DNA from 2 places in the Blautia sp. DFI.9.10 genome. Region 1 is predicted to be linked to the other one. Evidence: riboswitches for the same ligand, from Rfam matches in the RefSeq annotation. Region 1 holds a riboswitch; the other holds the start of a gene.
The links. A riboswitch is a leader RNA that binds a small molecule or an ion and turns the genes downstream of it on or off. The one in region 1 is predicted to bind cobalamin.
Positions count from the first base shown of each region.

Region 2: linked by a shared signal. The riboswitch ahead of NE671_RS04690 (cysteine-rich small domain-containing protein) and the one ahead of NE671_RS11760 (ABC transporter permease) in region 1 are both predicted to bind cobalamin.

Region 1 is NZ_JANGAA010000019.1:34,404-38,485, forward strand. Features, by position in the region: gene NE671_RS11750 (ABC-2 transporter permease) at 1-279, shown strand, start outside; gene NE671_RS11755 (MATE family efflux transporter) at 435-1,793, shown strand; cobalamin riboswitch at 1,941-2,114, shown strand; gene NE671_RS11760 (ABC transporter permease) at 2,252-3,181, shown strand; gene nikC (nickel transporter permease) at 3,197-4,060, shown strand; gene NE671_RS11770 (ABC transporter ATP-binding protein) at 4,041-4,082, shown strand, end outside.
Region 2 is NZ_JANGAA010000005.1:47,346-51,427, forward strand. Features, by position in the region: gene NE671_RS04685 (phosphatase) at 130-846, shown strand; gene NE671_RS04690 (cysteine-rich small domain-containing protein) at 954-1,241, opposite strand; cobalamin riboswitch at 1,509-1,678, opposite strand; gene NE671_RS04695 (C40 family peptidase) at 1,911-3,371, opposite strand; gene NE671_RS04700 (N-acetylmuramoyl-L-alanine amidase family protein) at 3,655-4,082, opposite strand, start outside.

The sequences.
Region 1 (4,082 bases):
TTTCAGGCAATTGCGGGAATTATGATCGCGATCAGGATAAGGTTCGAAGGAGAGAAAGGGCGAATTGTACTGCCAATCGCAATTTTAATTATTTTTGCGATTTGTTATACAATTAGATCTTTTGTGAAGACTAACTTGGGATTAAAAGAAAGTATTCTGCATATGATAGGGGGAATAGGGGATCTTGAAATCGGGATTGCCCTCATTGTGCTAAGTCTGCTTATATGGTTTGCTTCGTATAAGTATAGTATGAGCGCCATGAAGAAGAAAGAGTTTTAAGATAGGCGTGGCAAAAATGATCCATTAAAAATAATGATTATAAAGATGTAATAGCTACCAAAAATATGAGAAAAACTTTGTGAAAAAATAGGCTTGTGTTTCGTAAGAGTCCCTTGTAAAATAGCGGTCAAGGATGAAAAGAAAAGGAGATTCTTATGGGAACTAATGAAAAAGATATGACTGCCGGATCTCCCGGAAAACTGATCATAACTTTTGCCATACCAATGATGCTTGGAAATATTTTTCAGCAGTTTTATACAATGGCAGACACCATGATCGTCGGACAAGTGGTAGGAGTTGAAGCACTGGCGGCAGTAGGGGCCGGAGATTGGCTGGTATGGCTGGTGTTGGGGATCATGACAGGTATCACACAGGGTTTTTCTATTCTTGTATCTCAGTATTATGGAGCAAGGGAAAAGGAAAATCTGAAATGTGCAGTAGCGAAAAGCTATATCATGACAGCATTACTGTCTGTGGTCGTACTCGCAGTAAGTGAAGGTACAGTTTATCATGTTCTTTTATTTTTACAGACACCGGATAATGTCATTGATCTGACAATGCTATATTTGCGGCTGATTTTTGCGGGAATCCCGATCATAGCTGCTTATAATATATTTGCAGCGATCCTTCGGGCACTTGGAAACAGCAGATCTCCGTTGATCGCAATGACAGTGGCAGCAGTGATCAATGTGGGACTGGATCTGTTATTTGTGGCGGTTTTTGGCTGGGGTATAGCCGGAGCAGCAGTGGCAACCGTTATCGCACAGGGATTTTCAGCCTTGTACTGTTTGATCGTATTACGTAAAATCCCGGATATCCGCCTGGAAAAGAAGGACTTTTACAGGCAACCCTCTATGAGCCTGCGGCTTTTGGAACTGGCGGTTCCTCTTGCGATACAGAATGTGATCATCTCCGTGGGAGGACTTGTGGTACAGTATGTGATCAATGGATTTGGTTTTCTGTTTGTGGCGGGATTTACGGCATCGAACAAGCTGTATGGGGTTTTGGAGATGGCTGCCGTTTCATATGGATATGCTATTACAACCTATGTGGGCCAGAATCTTGGTGCAAAAAAATACCAGAGGATTCGAAAAGGCGTGCGCAGCGGCACTTATATGGCAGTGCTCACTTCGGCTTTCATTTCCGGCATGATGGTACTGTTTGGACGTAATGTACTGTCCCTGTTTGTATCCGGTGAACCGGATCAGACCCGACAGGTATTGGATATAGCATATAAGTATTTGTTTATCATGGCTGTCTTTTTGTGGGTGCTGTATTTGCTGTATGTGTATCGTTCCGCTATCCAGGGCCTGGGTAATACTTTGATTCCGCTTGCCAGCGGCATTGCAGAATTTATCATGCGTGTCAGTGTTGCGCTGCTGCTGCCAAAACTGATCGGTGAAGATGGAATATACTATGCAGAGATCTGTGCATGGAGCAGTGCAGCTGTTTTATTATTCGTAAGTTATATGATCATTATACGGAAATATAAAGAAGTCACCGTTCATACATAATGTTATTTACTTAAGGGATCTATAATAATACAGGCAGAAAATATCCGGGTTTCACTATGAAATGTTCAGATATTTTATATTTGACAAAAAACTATTTATATAAAAAGAAAAGTATGATATTATAATATTTATTCATTGCAACTATGAAAATTGAATAGTCAGAAGGGTGTACAAAGTACTTAATAAGGAATCTGGTGAAATGCCAGAACAGCCACCGCTACTGTGACAGGGACGAAAACCAAAATATCACTGGAGAGATCCGGGAAGATGGTAAGTAGGAAGAACTGGAGTCAGGAGACTTGCCTTTTTGACAGAAGAATTCTGATTCGGATGGGATACAGAAGGAATAAGCTCTGCCTGAGGTGGAGGTTTGTTTTTTGTGCTGATATGATGCTGGATCATATCAGCTTTTTTTATTTTAAAAACAATAAACAGATAAAAAATGAGGAGAGATGAAGATGGGAAAAGTAATTGCAAAGCGTTTTATATTTATGATTCCGGTAGTGCTGGCGGTTACATTTATTATTTTTATGCTGAGTTTTATATCGGCAGGTGATGCTGCCAGAGTGCTGGCGGAGAAAAAATATGAGCATCCGTCACCGGAGCAGGTAGAAGAAGTACGGCATGAGGAAGGACTGGATCAGCCGGTGCTGGTACAATACGGGAAATGGCTGGATCAGGCACTTCATGGCGATTTTGGAAAATCATATTCTACCAGAAAACCGGCTTTTGAGGAATTAAAAAGATATTTTCCACAGACATTTAAACTGGCAGTTACTTCGTTTTTATTGTTGATGATCGTATCAGTCCCTCTTGGAATTTTGTCGGCAATTTATGAAAACAGAGTTCTGGATAAAGTCATTCGCATTTTGTCGTCCCTCAGTGTATCTATGCCATCTTTCTGGATCGGTCTGATGCTGCTCTATATATTTGGAGTAAAGCTAAAAGTGATTTCCGTGATCGGAGGAGATGCCGGAGGCATCCCGATTCTTGCGGCATTTGCCATGGATATCAGTTTCTTTGGAATTATGACGAGATTGATCCGTACCAATATGATACAGGTGCTGAAGCAGGATTACATACGTGCCAGCAGAGCTAAGGGATTGTCATCTGTAAATGTAATTTTGCGTCATGGTCTGAAAAATATCCTGATTCCTGTGCTGACACGTCTGGTATCAATTGTGATCGGTTTTTTCTGTGGCTCAGCTGTGATAGAAAGTATTTTTTCAATTCAGGGAATCGGAAATCTGGCATTGAAATCCGTGATCTCAAAAGACACTCCGGTGCTGCAATGTTTTATCTTTATTCTGGCTGTTGGCATTGTAGTATTAAATTTTCTTGTGGATATCGCCTATTCTGCGATTGACCGGCGAATCCAGTTAAAGTAAAGGAGAGATCATAGAATGGGAAGCAGAAGAAAGCAGAAAACAGAAAAAAGCATGATCCAGAATCTGTACTGGAAACAAGTATTCCGGTCACCGAAAACAAAAATAGGATTGATGGTGGTCATAATTTTTGCATTGGCAGCTATTTTTGCACCTGTATTAGCGCCGCATGATCCACTGCTTGTGGATGTTTCGATAAAATTAAAGAATCCGTCGGCGGCATATCCTTTAGGTACTGATCAGCTGGGACGATGTATTTTATCAAGACTTCTCTGGGGCAGCCGGTATTCACTGAGCTATAGCTTTACGGTGCTTCTGATTACTGTATGTGTCGGGGTGCCTATCGGACTGTTTGCCGGATATGTAGGTGGAAAAATCGATTCCATAATTATGAGGATCATTGATGTATTTATGGCTATGCCGGTCTTTATTGTGGCACTTGCCATTGCAGGAACCGTAGGAGCCAGCGGCGCTCATCTGATTCTGTCCTTATCGGTCGTATCCTGGGCAGAATATGCAAGGCTTGCCCGAGCATTGACACTTCAGGAAAAAAATAAAAATTATATGACCGCACTAAAAGCCGGCGGCTGCGGCCACGCAAGGATCATATTTAGGCATGTATTGAGAAATATCCTGCCATCTGTGATCGCACTGGCAACAATGGAAATCGGTTCGATCATTCTGTCAATTGCCGGTTTTTCCTTTATCGGCCTTGGTGTGCAGGCACCGACACCGGAATGGGGGATCATGCTCAGTGACAGTAGAAGTTATATCCAGACTTATCCAAGACTGATGTTTTATCCGGGCATACTGATCATGATCATTGTTCTGGCATTTAATTATCTGGGGGAGGGAATACAGAATGGAACAGCCCAAAAATGATGTCCTAAGGGTAAAAAGACTA
Region 2 (4,082 bases), on a different contig from region 1:
TGTTTTTCTGCTCTGCCATACTTGGATTTATATAGGAATTCCTTTGTTTTTCAGAAAAAATTTATGCAAAGCGGACATTCGTATTCCGCTCTGTCACATGTTCTCAAACAGTAAAAGAGGTGTATTTTTATGTATCTTTCTGATATGCATACCCACTCCATCGCCAGTGGTCACGGCACGGAATGTACCATCACCAACATGGCACGCGCAGCTGCTGAGAAAGGTCTCCGGCTTCTCGGAATCACTGATCACGGTCCCGGCACTCTGGCAGCCGGAACTTCCTCCTATTTCCGCAGCCTTACCTATTCTCCCAAAAAACATTTCGGTGTAGAATTACTCTACGGAATTGAACTGAATATCCTTGACCGCAGCGGGACGGTAGATTTAGATCAGGAATTATTATGTAAACTTGATTACGCCATTGCCAGCATGCATGCCTGGAATTACCGCTGCGGTACCAGAGCCGAAAACACAGAAGCTTTTATCAATGTAATGAAAAACCCCTGTGTAAAGATCCTCGGACATAGTGATAACACTCATTACCCGGTTAATTATGATGCGCTTGCAAGGGCTGCCAGGGAAACCGGCACGATCTTTGAGATCAACGAAGCTTCTCTTGCACCTTATGGCTATCGTGGCGACACAAGAGAAAACTGTTTCGAGATCCTTCGATGCTGCCGCAAATATGATCTGCCGCTGCTTCTTTCCAGTGACAGCCATGGCCCGGAGCATATCGGAGATTTTACCTGTGCTGCTGAGTTTGTTCATCAGGCCATGTTTCCGGAACAGCTGATCCTCAACAACCAGATTCCCAGACTCAAGGTTTTTCTCCAAACCAGAGAATGATCTTCTGTATCTTTTTCGACAGATAACAGATATTGTCCACCCCAAACAAAACAGGCCAGTTCAAACACAGGAATATACATTTTCCTGTATCTGAACTGGCCTGTTTTTTATTTTTCCCGCTGCTTCCGTACAATTTCCGCAAGCTCGCTATATTTACCTGTAACATATCCGAAATTTTCTCTTCTGTGAGGAAGCTTGCATTCGGTGCAGTCTTTGATCCCGCTTTCCGTAAAGCGGAAATTACCACCACATTTATCTCCCAGTGCATATAAAGGACAATAGCAGAACAGACAATTGAAGTTCTCCGGATCTGCTCCTTTATGGCACGGAAAATACTCACAGTTTTTGTGGCTGAAGTAAGAGTATTCTTTGCCTTCCCAGTATGGTTTCTCCATGGCTCTTTTCTCCTCTCCTGACATAACCACACATAATTTTTTCCTATAAAAAAGAGGTAGCGATGCCACCCCGGGGTAGAAATATAATCCGTTCATGAGTGCGCGGAGGGAACGAATGTATCCGGAGTAGTATCGCCTGCCATTTAATCATGTATAATTCATATGAACAGGCGCATTCCATAAAAAAATGCCTACTCTCGTAAAAAAGTAGACAACGTCCCAGGGGTGCGGAGTCCCTGAAATGGTTGTTACACTTTACACGGAAGTTTAACCTCGCCATAACAAGCAGGTTTCCTGGCTCCGGGATCATGACTCCTCTCTCCTTCTCATACATACGTACAATGGACTATGAGATTCGCTCCTCCGTTACAGTGACCGGATCGCTCAGGTTTCACACCTGATTCCCTTTTCTGTGGACTTCTGATAATCAATATATAACTGTCAGCTATCCTCAGCACTTGCTATGTTCAATATGGAATTATACTGACATTATAATAACATCCCGTTAATTATATGTCAATACTGTTTTCAATATTTATACATTTTTGAGCATATTTTGTTGCTGTTCACTCCGTTCCATGGGTTTTTCAGTATTTTTTCCGACGTTAAAAACAGCCCGACAAACTGCTGTCGGGCTGCTGTATTTTTATTTTCTGTTGTACGTTTTTATTATACAAGACGTCTTACAGATACAATTGTTCTGTATGTAGCATCATTGCTGATCTTGATCCCGTCCTGAGAGTTCGATGCATGAACGATCTGGCCATTACCCATGTAAATAGCCACGTGTCCGCCATAGCAGATCAGATCTCCCGGCTGTGCATCTGCGTAGGATACTTCTGTACCTGCATTCTGCTGCTCATAGGAGGTTCTCGGAAGGCTGACTCCGAAGTTCGCATAGACACTCTGTACAAATCCGGAGCAGTCTGCACCATTGGTAAGGCTTGTTCCACCCCATACGTAAGGATTTCCCACAAACTGTGTAGCATAATTCACAACAGAAGATCCTGAACCGCTACTGTAAGAAGAACTGTCACTGTCTGAAGATGTATCCTCTGCATTAGATGTGTCCTCTGCACTTTCTTCAGATGCGTCTGTGCTGTTATCGTAATCTGCGTCTGCATTATCCTCTGTATTCTCAGTATCCTCGGACGCATCATCATTCTCACCATTGTCTGCATCTTCATCCACATCCTCGGTGTCATCTTCTGCAGTATCCTCATCTGCATTCTCGATCACGTCGCCGTCCTCATCGTACTGTACGTCTTCGCTCTCGTCCGCCTCATCCTGCTGTGCTTCCTGCTCTGCCTGGCGTCTTGCTTCCTCTTCTGCCTCAGCCTGTGCTCTCGCTGCTGCTTCAGCCTCGGCCTGACGTCTTGCCTCTTCCTCTGCTGCAATACGCTCAGCCTCTAATCTCTGAAGCTCTGCAGTCTGCTCTGCAAGAAGGTTGGCATAATCTGTAGCCTGCTGCTGTGCGTAGGCGATCTCATTATCATAATCTGCGGATGTGGCACGCTTCTCATCCAGCTGTGCCTGCAGGTTCTGGGACTCTGCCTCATATTCCTGCTTCATTCCCTCCAGCTCTGCCTTCTCCTGTGTGTACTGTGCCTCCAGGTTTGCCACCTGCTGGATCGTATTGGAATATTTTTCAAGACTCTTACGGTCCTGCTCATAAGTCTTCTGTGTGTACTCTGCTCTTGTAAGAAGATCAGACAGGTTCTCTGCATTCAGCATCATCTGGAACCATGCATCATCTCCACCCTTCTCATAGAGATACTGGATACGTTTCTTCATTGCCTCATACTGTTTCTGCTTGGCATTTTTGGCCTTCTCAAGGTTGGTCTGTGTAGATGCAATGTCGGCTTCCTTATTGGAGATATCTCCCTCCAGTGTCTGGATCGAAACCATCACGTTTACAAGATTGGCATCAAGAGTTGAAATCTCGCCTTCAATCTGTGACTTCTGTGAGGAAAGCTCATCCAATCTGGAATAAGTCGCATTCAGCTGTTCGTTGGTCGCATCCATCTCCTGCTGAAGTGCTGCCTCATCTTCTCTTGCTGCGCTTACGCTGACTACCTGTGCTCCGCTGATGATGAGCGCCAGTGTCAGACATAATATCCTTTTCTTCATGACTGTTCACCCTCGCAATCTGATTCTAATTTAATACAGCGGATCTGACCATCCGCTTCGTTGGTTTTCTTTGTAACACTTTTGCAATATCTTGTTTCAATCTTTTTATATATTAACACAGTGTTATTTGGATTGCAAGGATTTTCTATTAATTAGTTTAAAACTTTGTAACATTTATTAATGATTTTGACATTAAAAAAGGAGAACCCGGGTTATCTCAGATTCTCCTCTCGCGTTTCTTATTGCTATTTGTTACATATAAATTTCTTTCAGCATATCCTGATCAGAAAAGATCTGCAAGGATCTGATTGGCTGTCTTGTTCAGATATCCGTTGGGATCGGAAAGAGTGCTTCTGTTCCATCTGAAGTATGCACCGTTTCGGATATAGTTACCACTGGATTCATGATAGTCATATTTGCTGGCTCCAGGATACCTGGACATGTAAGTTTCTGCCAGCTTGATCGCCTGGCTTCCGTAAGTTCCGCTTGGTGTCGGTGTTCCGGAAATCTGTACGCCGGCATTCGGTGTACAGTGGAGGATCACGACACTCTTATCGGAACACTGTCCGAGAACGATCCAGGTATGTCCGCTGTTGTATCCGATATCCCCAGGATAAAGCTTCCAGTTTGAGCTTGCCAGCTGAGCCTGGGAAACAACGGTACCCATTCCCTTGCCGGAATACAAAGATCCAAGATTTCCGGAAACATCCG